Regions from separate parts of the Kitasatospora sp. GAS1066B genome, predicted to be linked through region 2. Evidence: riboswitches for the same ligand, from Rfam matches in the RefSeq annotation. Region 2 holds a riboswitch; the other holds the start of a gene.

Region 1 (6,866 bases), on a different contig from region 2:
CGCGGTGGCGTCCTCCTGCAGCAGGCGGGCGGCCAGGATCTTGGCGCCCTCCAGGGTGCGCTCCTGGCGCTCCTTGAACTCCGGGGAGGCGGCGACCTTGAAGGAGACGGCCTTGGCGGCGATCACGTGCTCCAGCGGACCGCCCTGCTGGCCGGGGAAGACCGCGGAGTTGATCTTCTTGGCCAGCGCGGCGGTGGAGAGGATCACGCCGCCGCGCGGGCCGCCCAGGGTCTTGTGGGTGGTGGTGGTGACCACGTCCGCGTACGGCACCGGGGACGGGTGCAGGCCCGCGGCCACCAGGCCGGCGAAGTGGGCCATGTCCACCATCAGGTAGGCGCCGATCTCGTCGGCGATCCGGCGGAACTCGGCGAAGTCGAGCTGGCGCGGGTAGGCGGACCAGCCGGCGATGATCAGCTTGGGCTGGTGCTCCTTGGCCAGGCGCTCGACCTCCTCCATGTCGACCAGGTTGGTCTGCTCGTCCACGTGGTACGCCACCACGTTGTAGAGCTTGCCGGAGAAGTTGATCTTCATGCCGTGGGTCAGGTGACCGCCGTGCGCCAGGTTCAGGCCCAGGATGGTGTCGCCCGGCTGGATCAGCGCGAACATCGCGGCGGCGTTTGCCTGCGCGCCGGAGTGCGGCTGGACGTTGGCGGCCTCGGCGCCGAACAGCGCCTTGATCCGGTCGATGGCGATCTGCTCGACCACGTCGACGTGCTCGCAGCCGCCGTAGTAGCGCTTGCCGGGGTAGCCCTCGGCGTACTTGTTGGTGAGCACCGACCCCTGGGCCTCCATGACCGCCACCGGGGCGAAGTTCTCGGAGGCGATCATTTCGAGGGTGGACTGCTGGCGGTGCAGCTCGGCGTCGACCGCGGCGGCGATCTCGGGGTCGAGTGCGTGCAGGGACTGGTTGAGAACCGTCATGGTGGCGTCTTCCCGTGGGGCTGGGCAGCGGACCGGAGGTCGGGCGGCCGCCGCGCTGCGACCGCCCGCGATGTCCGTCAGGACTTGGTGAACTCGCTGTACTCGTCGGCGCCGAGCAGGTCCGCGGGGGCCTCGGAGACCTTCAGCTTGAAGAGCCAACCACCCTCGAAGGCGGCCGAGTTGACCAGAGCGGGCTCGTCGGTGACGGCCTCGTTGACCTCGACGACCTCACCGGTGGCGGGGGAGTACAGGTCGCTGACGGACTTGGTGGACTCGAGCTCACCGCAGGTCTCGCCGGCGGTGACGGTGTCGCCGACGGCGGGCAGCTGCACGTAGACGATGTCGCCGAGCGCGGTGGCCGCGTGCTCGGTGATCCCGACGGTCGACACGCCGTCAGCGTCGGCGGCGGTCAGCCACTCGTGGTCCTTGCTGTACTGCAGGTGCTGCGGGTTGCTCATGGTCTCATTCTCCAGGATCGGAAGCGGGTGTGACGAAACGGTCCGCTGAGCGGACGCGCTACTGGACGGTCGGCACAGTGGGTGGCGGGCTGTAGCGCGGGTGCGCCGCAGCGGGTGCGGCGCAGCGGTTGCTTCAGCGGGCGCGCTTGTAGAACGGCAGCGCGACGACCTCGACCGGCTCGTGCTTGCCGCGCACGTCCACCGCGACCGCGGTGCCGGGGGCGGCGAAGGCGGCGTCCACGTACGCGATGGCGATCGGCTTGCCGAGCGTGGGGGAGGGGGCGCCGGAGGTGATCCGGCCGATCGCGGTGGACTCGCCCTCGGCCGGGGCGGAGACCACCGCGTACTCGGCGCGCGGCACCCGCTTGCCCTCGGAGACCAGGCCGACCAGCTTGCGCGGCGGGGCGGACTCGGCCTTGGCGGCCGCCTCCTCCAGCGCCTTGCGGCCGACGAACTCGCCGCCGTTGGTGGTCTTGTCGAAGCGCACCACCCGGCCCAGGCCCGCGTCGAACGGGGTCAGCGAGGTGTCCAACTCGTGCCCGTAGAGCGGCATGCCGGCCTCCAGGCGCAGCGTGTCGCGGCAGGACAGGCCGCACGGGATCAGGCCGGCCGGGGCGCCGGCCTCGGTCAGCGCGGTCCACAGGTGCTCGGCGTCGGCCGGTGCGCAGAAGATCTCGAAGCCGTCCTCGCCGGTGTAGCCGGTCCGGGCCAGCCAGACCTGCTTGCCGGCCACCGTCGCGGGCAGCAGCGCGTAGTACTTGAGGCCGGGCAGGTCGGCGTCGGTGAGCGAGCCGAGGATGCCGTTGGCCTGCGGGCCCTGCACGGCGATCAGCGCGTACGCGTCGCGGTCGTCGCGCACCACGGCGTCGAAGCCGGCCGCGCGCTCGGTCAGCGCGTCCAGCACCACCTGGGCGTTGGAGGCGTTGGCGACCACCATGAACTCGTCCTCGGCGGTCCGGTAGACGATCAGGTCGTCCAGGATCCCGCCGTCCTCGCGGCAGATCATCGTGTAGCGGGCGCGCAGCACGCCGAGCGCCGAGATGAAGCCGACCAGCGCGTGGTCCAGCAGCTCACCGGCCTGCGGGCCGGAGACGGTGATCTCACCCATGTGCGAGAGGTCGAAGAGGCCGGCCTTGGTCCGGACCGCGAGGTGCTCCTCGCGCTCGCTGCCGTAGCGCAGCGGCATGTCCCAGCCGGCGAAGTCGGTCATGGTCGCGCCCAGGGCACGGTGCAGCGCGTCGAGCGCGGTCAGACGGGGGGACATGATGAGACTCCCGGTGTCGTGAATGGACATGCTGGGGTGGAGTCTCCCCGTCTGTCGTCACAACCTGAGAGCTTCACCGCATCAAGGATGACGCGGCTTGCACCGTGGGTGGGCGCACGGCACGGCCGTGTTCCACTTTCCAGATTCGCCTCGCCCACACGGTAGGGGTGCCTGAGAGATTCCGGGGAGGACTTGCTCCTTCGGCGCCGGTCCGTGCCGTCGAGGGCACCTCCGGACTCTCCCGCGCGGGTTCGAGCGGCCAGTATGAAGTTGGGGTGTTCGGGCACATCATGGCATGCCGTCCTGCCTCGCGGGAGAGGGGATGGGCGGTAGCCGCCCGCCGGTAGTCTTCCCCTGCACGGACTGCGTGACAGCACATACGGCGCAAGGGCGGGGCAGGGGCGGATGGAAACAGAGGGGTACGCCACGGTGGGGCCGGGGTGGGCCGAGCCCGGCCAGGCGCCGGCCGGCAGCGGTTGGCCCGCCAACGAGCTGGAGCAGGTGCTCACGGCCGCGATCGGGGACCCCGGGGCCACGCCCCGGGTGATCGAGGTGCTGGCCCGCAGCCAGGTGTGGATCCCGCTGCCCGCCGGGGCCGACCCGGCCGGTGTGGCGCTCGACCTGCCGACCATCGAGCTGGCGGGTGCGCCCTACGTGCCGGTCTTCTCCTCCGAGGAGCAGTTCCTGCGGCACGCCCCCGGCCTGTCCTGCGCCCTGGCCCCGGTCTGGGAGTTCGCCCGCGGGCTGCCGCTGGGCATCGGCATCGCGGTCAACCCCGAGGCGCCGGTGGGCATCCCGGTGCCTCCGGAGGGCGTCGCCGAGCTGCGGCGCGGACCGCGCGACGACCGCTGGGGCGCGTACGGGGCGGGCACGGGCGGCGCGGGGGTGCCGGAGGGCGCCCGGGTGGCGCTGCGCGAGCCGGAGCCGGCGGAGGAGCCGGCCGTCTTCCTCTACGCGGTGCGGGCGGAGCTGCAGGCACTGGGTGGAGTGCTGACGGCACGTCGGGCGTTGGCCTCGGTGGAGGGCGAGCCGACCGTGCTCTTCGTGGGCGTCCAACTCGACCCGGCCGCGCCCGCCGACCCCGCGGAGGTGAACGCGGCGCTCGGCCGGGCGCTGGGCGCGGCGCCGCTGCTGGGCGGGGTGCACATGGTGCTGCTGGATCTGGCGGCGGACCCGGTGGTGGACTGGCTGGTGCAGCGGGTACGACCGTTCTACGAGCGCGGCTGAACGGCCTGAAACGGGCCCGGTGACCGCAGTTCGGCGCGGCCCAGGGCGTCGGCATGACGCGCGTCACCGGTGCCCCGTAGGGTGGCGCCGACACGCGGCGGGACGAGCCGCCACGAGCTGACACGAGCCGGGACGAGCCGACACGCGGCGAGACGGCGGCGAGACGCGGCGAGCGCGATGGCGCCGTGGCGAGAACGGGAGAGGGTACCGGTGACGACAGGAGCGGCAGGCGGTGGAGCGGGGCCGTGGGGTCCGCCCCCCGGCGCGGACCCTGGCGCCCTGGAACGGGCCCTGCGCGAGGTGGCTCCCGAGCACTGGGACGCCTACGAGCGGCTGCTGCGCGAGCTGACCACCGGGCGGGTCTGGATGCTGCTCTGGCACGGCACCCCGGGCAGCCCGGACGCCCAGTACGGGAACATGGACATCGGCGGCCACGGCTACGCCCCCGCCGTCACCTCCCCCGAGCAACTCGCGGCCAGCGGCTGGGCCCGCGCCCACGAGGTGATCTCCGGCCAGGAGATCGCCGCCTCGCTCTACCGGACCCGCTGGGGCCTGTGGCTCAACCCGCACGCGCCCGGTGGCGGGGTCGGCGTGCCCTGGGCCGACCTGCGCCGGGTGGCGGGCGGCCTGGACCGGCTGCCGGCCGGGCCGCTGCGGCTGAGCGAGCCGCAACTTCCCGGTCTGGAGGGCTTCTACGGTCTGTTGACCCAGCAGGCGCCCGCCGTCCGCCCGGTGCGGGCGCTGCGCCGAGCCTGGGTGTGCCCGGTGGTGGGCGAGGCGTACCTGGCGATCGGCCTGGAGCTGTACGACACCTCGCCGCCTGCGGTAGAGGCGGTACGCGCGTTGATGCAGCGGGCGATCGCCCAGGCACCGCCCGGACTGGCCGTCTCCACCGTCGCGATGAGTGACGACCTCGACCCGGTGGCGCTGTGGATGCGCGCCAACACCCGCCCGTTCTTCCACCGCGAGGCCACCGGGGCGCAGTATCCGGCGACCTATCCGCCGGCGTCCTTCCCAGCGGGCTCGTACGGGCATTCGATGCCCCCGCAGCCGGGCTGGCCGCAGCAGCCCTGGCCCGGCCGCAGGTAGCGGTCACCCCCTCCCACCAGCGGCGATGCGCTTTCGACGGTAGATCGACGGCGTTCGTCTTGCGGATCACTGAGTGCCTGTCAGCGAACAGTTGATCATCCGTCAGGTTTACTGATCATGAACATCGGTAGATCACAGTTGGGCATCCTTCACCGGTCAGGGCTGGCGCAAGGCTGCGGGCAGCGGCGAGAGTTCTGCGCACCGCACCAGCCGAGCAATCCGGGTGGCAGCGACGACCGGCCCTGACCAGGACCGACACCGTCATGCCTCGCTTCGGATTGCCATGGGCCGACGACCGTCGGCGAGGGGACGCCAACTGCCCATGACCACACCCACTGACACCACCGAGGCCGCCCCGGGCGATCCCGCACCGGCCGCCACCGGCGCACCGGCCGCGATCGAGGGCCGCTCGCTCGGCCGGATCGCCTGGCTGCGCTTCCGCCGCGACAAGGCCGCCATGGCCGGCGGCGTGGTGGTCATCCTGCTGGTGCTGCTGGCCGTGCTGGCCAAGCCGATCGAGTCGCTCTTCGGCCTCAGCCCCGACGCGCTGCACCAGGACCTGCTGGACGCCGACCTCGGCGGCCTGCCGACGGGATCGTTCGGCGGGATGAGCCTGAGCCACCCGCTGGGCGTCGACCCGCTGCAGGGCCGCGACCTGCTCTCCCGGATCATCGAGGGCTCCTGGGTCTCGCTGCTGGTCGCCTTCGGCGCGACCGTGCTCTCCAACACCCTGGGCACCGTGCTCGGCGTGATGGCCGGCTACTACGGCGGCTGGGTGGACACCGTGATCAGCCGGATCATGGACACCTTCCTGGCCTTCCCGCTGCTGCTCTTCGCGATCTCGATCTCCGCCTCGTTGCAGGGCGGCGCGTTCGGACTGCACGGCCTGCCGCTGCACCTGTGCGTGCTGATCTTCGTGATCGGCTTCTTCAACTGGCCCTACATGGGCCGGATCGTGCGCGGCCAGACGCTCTCGCTGCGCGAGCGGGAGTTCGTCTTCGCGGCCCGCAGTCTGGGCGCCCGCGGGCCGTTCATCCTGTTCAAGGAACTGCTGCCGAACCTGGTCGGCCCGATCCTGGTCTACTCGACCCTGCTGATCCCGACCAACATCCTCTTCGAGGCGGCGCTCAGCTTCCTCGGTGTCGGCATTCAGCCCCCGCAGTCCAGCTGGGGCGGGATGCTGAACGACGCCATCAAGTACTACCAGGTCGACCCGGAGTACATGGTGGTCCCGGGCCTGGCGATCTTCATCACCGTGCTCGCTTTCAACCTGCTCGGTGACGGACTGCGCGACGCGCTCGACCCGCGCAGCAACTGACCTTCGACCATCCGTCACAACTCTGGCCCAGGCCAACACTTCCAAGGGGTTGATCCAGCAATGCGCCGATCTCGTACCCTCGCTCTGGCCGCGGTGGCCGCCACCGCCGCGCTGGTGGTGAGCGGTTGCTCCAGCAGCGCCAAGACCGGTACCGCAGGTACCGGCGGCGATGCCGGCGGGGCGAACGCCGCCACCAAGTCGATCGTGAACGCCTCCAGCACCAAGGGCGGCACGGTCACCTACGAGATGAAGGGCACCCCGGACTCCCTGGACCCGGGCAACACCTACTACGCCTACATCTGGAACTTCTCGCGGCTGTACGCCCGGTCGCTCACTACCTTCCAGCCGGGCCCCGGCAGCGCCGGTGACAAGCTGGTCCCGGACATGGCCACCGGCATGGGCCAGGTCAGCGACAACGGCCTGACCTGGACCTACCACATCCGCGCCGGCCAGAAGTACGACGACGGCACCCCGATCACCACCAAGGACATCAAGTACGCGGTGGAGCGCAGCAACTACGCGCCGACCGTGAACTCCAACGGCCCGACCTACTTCCAGGAACTGCTGGTCGACAACTCGACGCCGTACC
Region 2 (6,866 bases):
GAGAGCCAGCCGGCCAAGGTGATGGCGCCCAGCGGGTCGGCGCCGCCGTTGCGGTCCACCACCGGGTCGTTCGGGACCCGCAGCACCACCAGGGCGACCGCGATCAGGCCGAAGACCAGGCCCATCCAGAAGATCGACTTGTAGTCCCAGTGCTCCAGCAGCAGACCGGTGGCCACCAGGCCCAGGCCGCTGCCGACGCCCATCGAGGCGCTGATCGCCGCGACGCCGCCGGTGACCTTCTCACGCGGCAGCTCGTCCCGGACGATGCTGATCGCCAGCGGCAGCACGCCACCACCCGCGCCCTGCAGCACCCGGGCGATGATCAGCAGGGTGAAGGAGTGGGTGGACACCGCGAGCCCGGAGCCGAGCACCAGGCCGGCCAGCGAGATCAGCAGCACCGGCTTGCGGCCGCGCAGGTCGCCGAACCGGCCGAGCAGCGGGGTCAGCACGGCGGCCGACAGCAGGTTGGCCGTCATCAGCCAGGTGACGTCGGAGGTGGAGACCTTAAACTCCAGCGCCAGCGAGGGCAGGATCGGCACGACCGCGGTCTGGACAACGCTGTAGGCCAGCATCGCCAGAACCAGGGCGGGCAGCACGCGGGCACTGCTCGGTTTCACGGCCGGTGCGGTGGGCTTGGCTGCCTCACTCACGGTGGCTCCTTCAGGAACGGGCTCGAACGGCTTCGCAGCTGCTTCAAGCCAGCGATAGTCAATGAACTGAAGTAACCATGCCCAAAGTGCTTCACTATGTCAAATATCTAGCGCTGAAGCTTTGGTACGCGCGAAGGCCCGGACCCGCCGATGCGGGTCCGGGCCGTGCGGTAGTCGCCTGCTCAGCCGGTCTGCCGACCGGTTGCCTCCGCGGACATCTGCGGGTGGGCGGGCCCGCCTGCGGCGTGGTTCGCGCCCGGCGCGGCGGCGGTGCTGTCGTGGATCTCCACCTGCTCGCGGCGCAGCTCCTCGTGGATCACCTTCTCCTCGGTGTACCGCTCCACCACCATCCGCACCCGCTCCAGTGGCGCCAGGTACTTGCGCACCGCAGGGCGCTCCTCGCGCAGCGTCACCTCTTCCACCGCCTCGGCGATCTCCTGCGCGGTGAGCGTGGACCGCTCCGCGTCGCTGACCGGCACCCGCTCCACGCGGACCCGCTCGCGCACCACCTGTACCCGCCGCTCGACCGGCTCGGTCACCACGTACTTGCGCAGCCGGGCGGTGCCCAGCACATGCCACTCGTTGGTGATCTCCAGCCGCTCCTCGCGCAGCGTCAGCTCGATCGGTCCGGGCGGCGGCGAGCTCTCCGGGGTGTGCGCCGCGCCGTGCTTCGCTGCCGCGTGCACCGGGTCCGGGGTGGGGGGCGGGGTAGGAGCGGGCTGCGGCTCGGTGGGCTTGTCCAGGCCGATGGTGGCCGGTGCTGGGGCCGAAGGCTGGCCGGCCAGCTGGGTGGCGGGCGCGGGGCCCGCGGGGGTGGGGCGGGTGGCGGTGGCCGCCGCGGCCGCCATCGGGGCGCCGGCGCCGACGCCGAAGTCCAGGTCCGCCGAGCCGCGCGAGCGGTCGGTCGCGGTATTGGTGCGCTCGGTGGGGCGACCGCCGGCCGGCGAGTCCATCCCGTAGTAGCGGTAGAGCTGCAACTCCTGGGCGGGGGACAGGTGCTGCCCGACGCCGAAGTCGGGGGACTCCTTGATCAGCGACTTGTCGTAGGGCACGCGCAGTTCCTCGCCGGAGAACTCGCTCGTGGTCAGCGGGACGAAGGCGTCCCGCCCGAAGATTCCGGTCCGCACGGCGGCCCACTCAGGTTCACCCGTCGCGTCGTCGAGGTAGACCTCGTCCACCGTGCCGATCTTGTCGCCGTTGCGGTCGACGGCCTTGTGCCCGATCAGGTCTCGGGGATCGATGTCGGTCTGCACGCTTTCCTCCAGCTCGTCACTGCCTGCGATTCACACCAAAAGGCACGAAGGGGACGCCAGCGAGCCGAGCGCGGCCGTCCGTGCGCGTACTGCGCCATCTGGGGGAGTGGATTCGCTCACCTGAGCGGCTGTTTCGCAGGTCGGCGCTGGTACCCTGGGCGCGACCGCCGAACCCGCTCGGGAGAGTCCTCACCCTTGGAAGCGCAGGGGAGTGAGGCGCCGAAGGAGCAAACCCTCCCCGGAATCTCTCAGGCATCCGTACCGTGTGGGATAGGTCACTCTGGAAAGCAGGGCAGGGCCGCCGGCAGGGAGCCGGCGGGGGCCACCCTCACCGACGGTGCAAGCCGACGGGGCGTCAGCTCCGCGCGGGCGAAGCTCTCAGGTCCCGATGACAGAGGGGGAGGCCTGTCGGGCTCGCCCGTCCAGGCTCATCCGCTCCCCACGGCGGCGAGTCCTGCGGCGTGCGTGCCCCCGCCGGTCCGTGACCAGGAGGCCTCGACCACCATGACTGCCCAGCCGACCACCGGTCGTCCCCGCAGCGCTGCCACCCTCGCCGAGCTCGAAGCGGCCAGCCCCTTCGAGTCGCGGCACATCGGCCCCGACGCCGCCGCCCAGGAGAAGATGCTGGCGCAGGTCGGCTACGGGTCGCTCGACGAGCTCTCTGCCGCCGCCGTCCCGGAGGCGATCCGCAGCATCACCGGCCTGGACCTGCCGGCCGGCCGTACCGAGGCCCAGGTGCTCGCCGAGCTGCGCGAGCTGGCCGGCCGCAACCAGGTGCTCACCCCGATGATCGGGCTGGGCTACTACGGCACCTTCACCCCGCCGGTGATCCTGCGCAACGTCATGGAGAACCCGGCCTGGTACACCGCCTACACCCCGTACCAGCCGGAGATCTCGCAGGGCCGGCTGGAGGCGCTGCTCAACTTCCAGACCCTGGTCTCGGACCTGACCGGGCTGCCCACCTCCGGCTCCTCGCTGCTCGACGAGGGCACTGCCGCCGCCGAGGCGATGGCGCTGGCCCGCCGGGTGACCAAGGTCAAGGGCGGCGTCTTCCTGGTCGACGCCGACACGCTGCCCCAGACCATCGCGGTGATAGAGACCCGGGCCCTGCCCACCGGCGTCGAGGTGGTGGTCGCCGACCTGTCCGAGGGCATCCCGGCCGAGATCGCCGAGGGCGGCGTCTTCGGTGTGCTGCTGCAGTACCCCGGTGCCTCCGGCGCGGTGCGCGACCTGGCCGCCGTGATCGAGCAGGCGCACGAGCTCGGCGCGATCGTCGCGGTCGCCGCCGACCTGCTGGCGCTCACCCTGCTGAAGTCGCCCGGCGTGCTGGGCGCCGACATCGCCTGCGGTACCTCGCAGCGCTTCGGCGTGCCGATGGGCTTCGGCGGCCCGCACGCCGGTTACCTCTCGGTGCGCGCCGAGTACGCCCGCTCGCTGCCCGGCCGCCTGGTCGGCGTGTCGGTGGACGCCGACGGGCACCGCGCCTACCGCCTGGCCCTGCAGACCCGCGAGCAGCACATCCGTCGCGAGAAGGCCACCAGCAACATCTGCACCGCCCAGGTGCTGCTCGCCGTGATGGCCTCGATGTACGCCGTGTACCACGGGCCGGACGGTCTGGCCGACATCGCCCGCCGCACCCACCGCTACGCCGCCGCGCTGGCCGCGGGTCTGCGCGCCGGTGGCGTGGAGTTGGCCCACGAGGCCTTCTTCGACACCGTCACCGCCAAGGTCCCGGGCCGGGCCGCCGCCGTGCTGGCCGCCGCCCGCGAGGCCGGCGTCAACCTCTACCAGGTGGACGCCGACACCGTCTCGATCTCCTGCGACGAGACCACCACCCGTGAGCACCTGGCCGTGGTCTGGGCCGCCTTCGGCGTCGCGGGTGTCGACGCGGACGCGGTCGCCGAGACCCTGCCGGCCGGCCTGCTGCGCGAGGACGAGTACCTCACCCACCCGGTCTTCCACAGCCACCGCTCGGAGACCGCGATGCTGCGCTACCTGCGCCGCCTCTCGGACCGGGACTACGCGCTGGACCGTGGCATGATCCCGCTCGGCTCCTGCACCATGAAGCTCAACGCCACCACCGAGATGGAGGCGGTCACCTGGCCGGAGTTCGGCCAGCTGCACCCCTTCGCCCCGATCGAGCAGGCCCAGGGCTACCTGACCCTGATCCGCCAGCTGGAGCAGCAGCTGGTCGAGGTCACCGGCTACGACGCGGTCTCGATCCAGCCGAACGCCGGTTCGCAGGGCGAGCTGGCCGGTCTGCTGGCGGTGCGCGCCTACCACCACGCGAACGGCGACGCCCAGCGCGAGGTCTGCCTGATCCCGGCCTCGGCGCACGGCACCAACGCCGCCTCCGCCGTGATGGCCGGCATGCGGGTGGTCGTGGTCAAGACGCTGACCGACGGCGACGTGGACGTGGAGGACCTGAAGGCCAAGATCGAGCAGCACCGCGAGCAGCTCGCCGTGCTGATGGTCACCTACCCGTCCACCCACGGCGTCTTCGAGACCCAGATCACCGACATCTGCGCCCTGGTGCACGAGGCCGGCGGCCAGGTCTACGTGGACGGTGCCAACCTGAACGCGCTGGTGGGCCTGGCCAAGCCGGGCAAGTTCGGCGCGGACGTCTCGCACCTGAACCTGCACAAGACCTTCTGCATCCCGCACGGCGGCGGCGGCCCGGGCGTCGGCCCGGTGGCGGTGCGCGCGCACCTGGCGCCGTACCTGCCCAACCACCCGCTGCAGTCGGAGGCCGGTCCGGCCACCGGTGTCGGCCCGATCTCGGCCGCCCCGTGGGGCTCGGCGGCGATCCTGCCGATCTCCTGGGCGTACGTGCGCCTGATGGGCGGCGAGGGCCTCAAGCGCGCGACCCAGGTCGCCGTGCTGAACGCCAACTACATCGCCAAGCGGCTGGCCCCGCACTTCCCGGTGCTCTACACCGGCCCCGGCGGCCTGGTCGCGCACGAGTGCATCATCGACCTGCGCCCGCTCACCAAGGAGACGGGGGTGACCGTGGACGACATCGCCAAGCGCCTGATCGACTACGGCTTCCACGCCCCGACCATGTCCTTCCCGGTGGCCGGCACGCTGATGATCGAGCCGACCGAGTCCGAGGACCTGCACGAGATCGACCGGTTCTGCGCCGCGATGATCGAGATCCGGGCGGAGATCGAGAAGGTCGGCTCGGGTGACTGGGCCGCCGAGGACAACCCGCTGCGCAACGCTCCGCACACCGCCGCCACGCTGGCCGGCGACTGGGCGCACGGCTACTCGCGCACCGAGGCGGTCTTCCCGGCGGGCGTGAACCCGGCCGACAAGTACTGGCCGCCGGTGCGCCGGATCGACGGCGCCTACGGCGACCGTCACCTGGTCTGCTCCTGCCCGCCGCTGGACGAGTACGACGCCTGATCCCAGGGCGGACGACGAAGTCCCCTGCGGCGGTCGCCGCAGGGGACTTCGTCTGATCGGGCCGGCCGTCCCGGGATCAGGCGGCGATCAGCAGCGCCCGGTGCGGCGCGATCACCCGGCCGTCCGGCAGCAGTTCGCCGGTGTCCTCGAAGAGCAGGACCCCGTTGCAGAGCAGGCTCCAGCCCTGCTCGGGGTGTCGGGCGACCGGGACGGCGGCCTCCCGGTCGGCGGATTCGGCCGACGGACACTCAGGTCGGTGCTGGCACATCCTGGTACCTCGCTTCACTCACGATCCACGCCCCCCGCAGCGGTACCGGCCCGAGTCCTCGCGGACCCGGCGGCTCCGGAACACCGTTGACGGTGGTCGGATCCTGTCCGGCCGGCCCAGGTGTGAACCGGCGCGTCTGTGGGTAGGACAGGTGGTCCTTCCACGCTGGTTCCCAGTGTCGGCATCCCGGGCCCGTCCCGCAGCTGTTTGGTGACATGCGCCACAACTACGGGCCAGAGATCACCCATTCAGATGGCTCCCCGGGATTTGGGCGCACAAACGGGCCACCCGGCTCTGGTTCGGCCGGGTGGCTACGAGATAGTCCGTCAGGATGGGGCTGGTAGCCCGGGTCGGTGGCCTGAGGGGCGGGCTAGAACGCGGGCACCGCCGCGAGCGGAGCGCCCGTCGTTGCCACCGCTCTGGCGGCGGTGGCCGTCGCGGGCCGGGCGAGCAGGGCGAGGAGTTCTCCGGCCGGATAGGCGCGGTGGGCGGTGACCCCGAGTGGTGCCGGGGCCAGTGGGATCAGCAGATCGTCGTCCGGAGTGGCGTCGATGCCGTGCAGCCAGAGCGCCGTGGCGTAGTGCCCCGGCATCGACAGCAGCCGGGCCTGGTGGCTGGTGCGCTGAGCCTGTACCAGCTGCCAGGCCTGGGCCAGCGCCTGCACCGTGGAGTCCAGGTAGGGACCGGCCGCGAAGTGCGCGAAGCTGTGGCCTTCTGCCGACTTCACCACCTCGGCCGCCGCGACCACCGCCCCGCCGTGCTCGATCAGGAACCGCCAACCCGTGCGCGGCGCGGCGACCAGCGCCCGTGCCGTCGTCGTCCCGGGCGGCAGTTGGTGCACCGCCAATGGATGGGAGGGCGACAGCGTGGCGGTGGGGCTGCGCAGCGCGGCGGCCCCTGGCTGGCGCAGGGCGGCGGGCGAACTCAGTGCGGCCAGTACGGCCCGCAGGGCGCTGGGCGGGGGCTGGGGCGTTTGCAAGGTCATGGCAGGTCGCCTCTCCGTGCGAGATCGGCGTGCGAAAGCGGCATACCGGCATGGCGCGAGATGGCCGGGTCCGGTTGGGCGTGATCGCGGGGCTTGGCGCGCGGGTGGACTGCGCCGCACGCGAGGGTGTCGCCCGAGCCCGGGAAAGCGAACCGGGGCCGGGGCGACAAGCGGGGCGCAGCCTACTCGAACAAGTGCGCAGGGTGACCTTCTTATCACCTTCCGTCCTGCCCGGCAAGTTGACCTAGCGGTGAGAAATCGTCAGTTCCCTTGTGCCGCAAGGCAATGCGTCGCGTCGGGTATCG

Evidence for each region. A riboswitch is a leader RNA that binds a small molecule or an ion and turns the genes downstream of it on or off. The one in region 2 is predicted to bind glycine.
Region 1: another riboswitch for glycine. It lies ahead of gcvT (glycine cleavage system aminomethyltransferase GcvT); the one in region 2 lies ahead of gcvP (aminomethyl-transferring glycine dehydrogenase).

Annotation. Positions count from the first base shown of each region.
Region 1 is NZ_JBGCCO010000035.1:25,813-32,678, forward strand. It holds gene glyA (serine hydroxymethyltransferase) at 1-921, opposite strand, end outside; gene gcvH (glycine cleavage system protein GcvH) at 999-1,379, opposite strand; gene gcvT (glycine cleavage system aminomethyltransferase GcvT) at 1,513-2,643, opposite strand; glycine riboswitch at 2,793-2,897, opposite strand; gene ABH937_RS31145 (enhanced serine sensitivity protein SseB C-terminal domain-containing protein) at 3,049-3,870, shown strand; gene ABH937_RS31150 (enhanced serine sensitivity protein SseB C-terminal domain-containing protein) at 4,048-4,959, shown strand; gene ABH937_RS31155 (ABC transporter permease) at 5,282-6,277, shown strand; gene ABH937_RS31160 (ABC transporter substrate-binding protein) at 6,338-6,866, shown strand, end outside.
Region 2 is NZ_JBGCCO010000042.1:12,410-19,275, forward strand. It holds gene ABH937_RS33485 (MFS transporter) at 1-650, opposite strand, end outside; gene ABH937_RS33490 (PRC and DUF2382 domain-containing protein) at 833-1,903, opposite strand; glycine riboswitch at 2,072-2,177, shown strand; gene gcvP (aminomethyl-transferring glycine dehydrogenase) at 2,408-5,308, shown strand; gene ABH937_RS33500 (DUF5999 family protein) at 5,385-5,576, opposite strand; gene ABH937_RS33505 (hypothetical protein) at 5,947-6,561, opposite strand.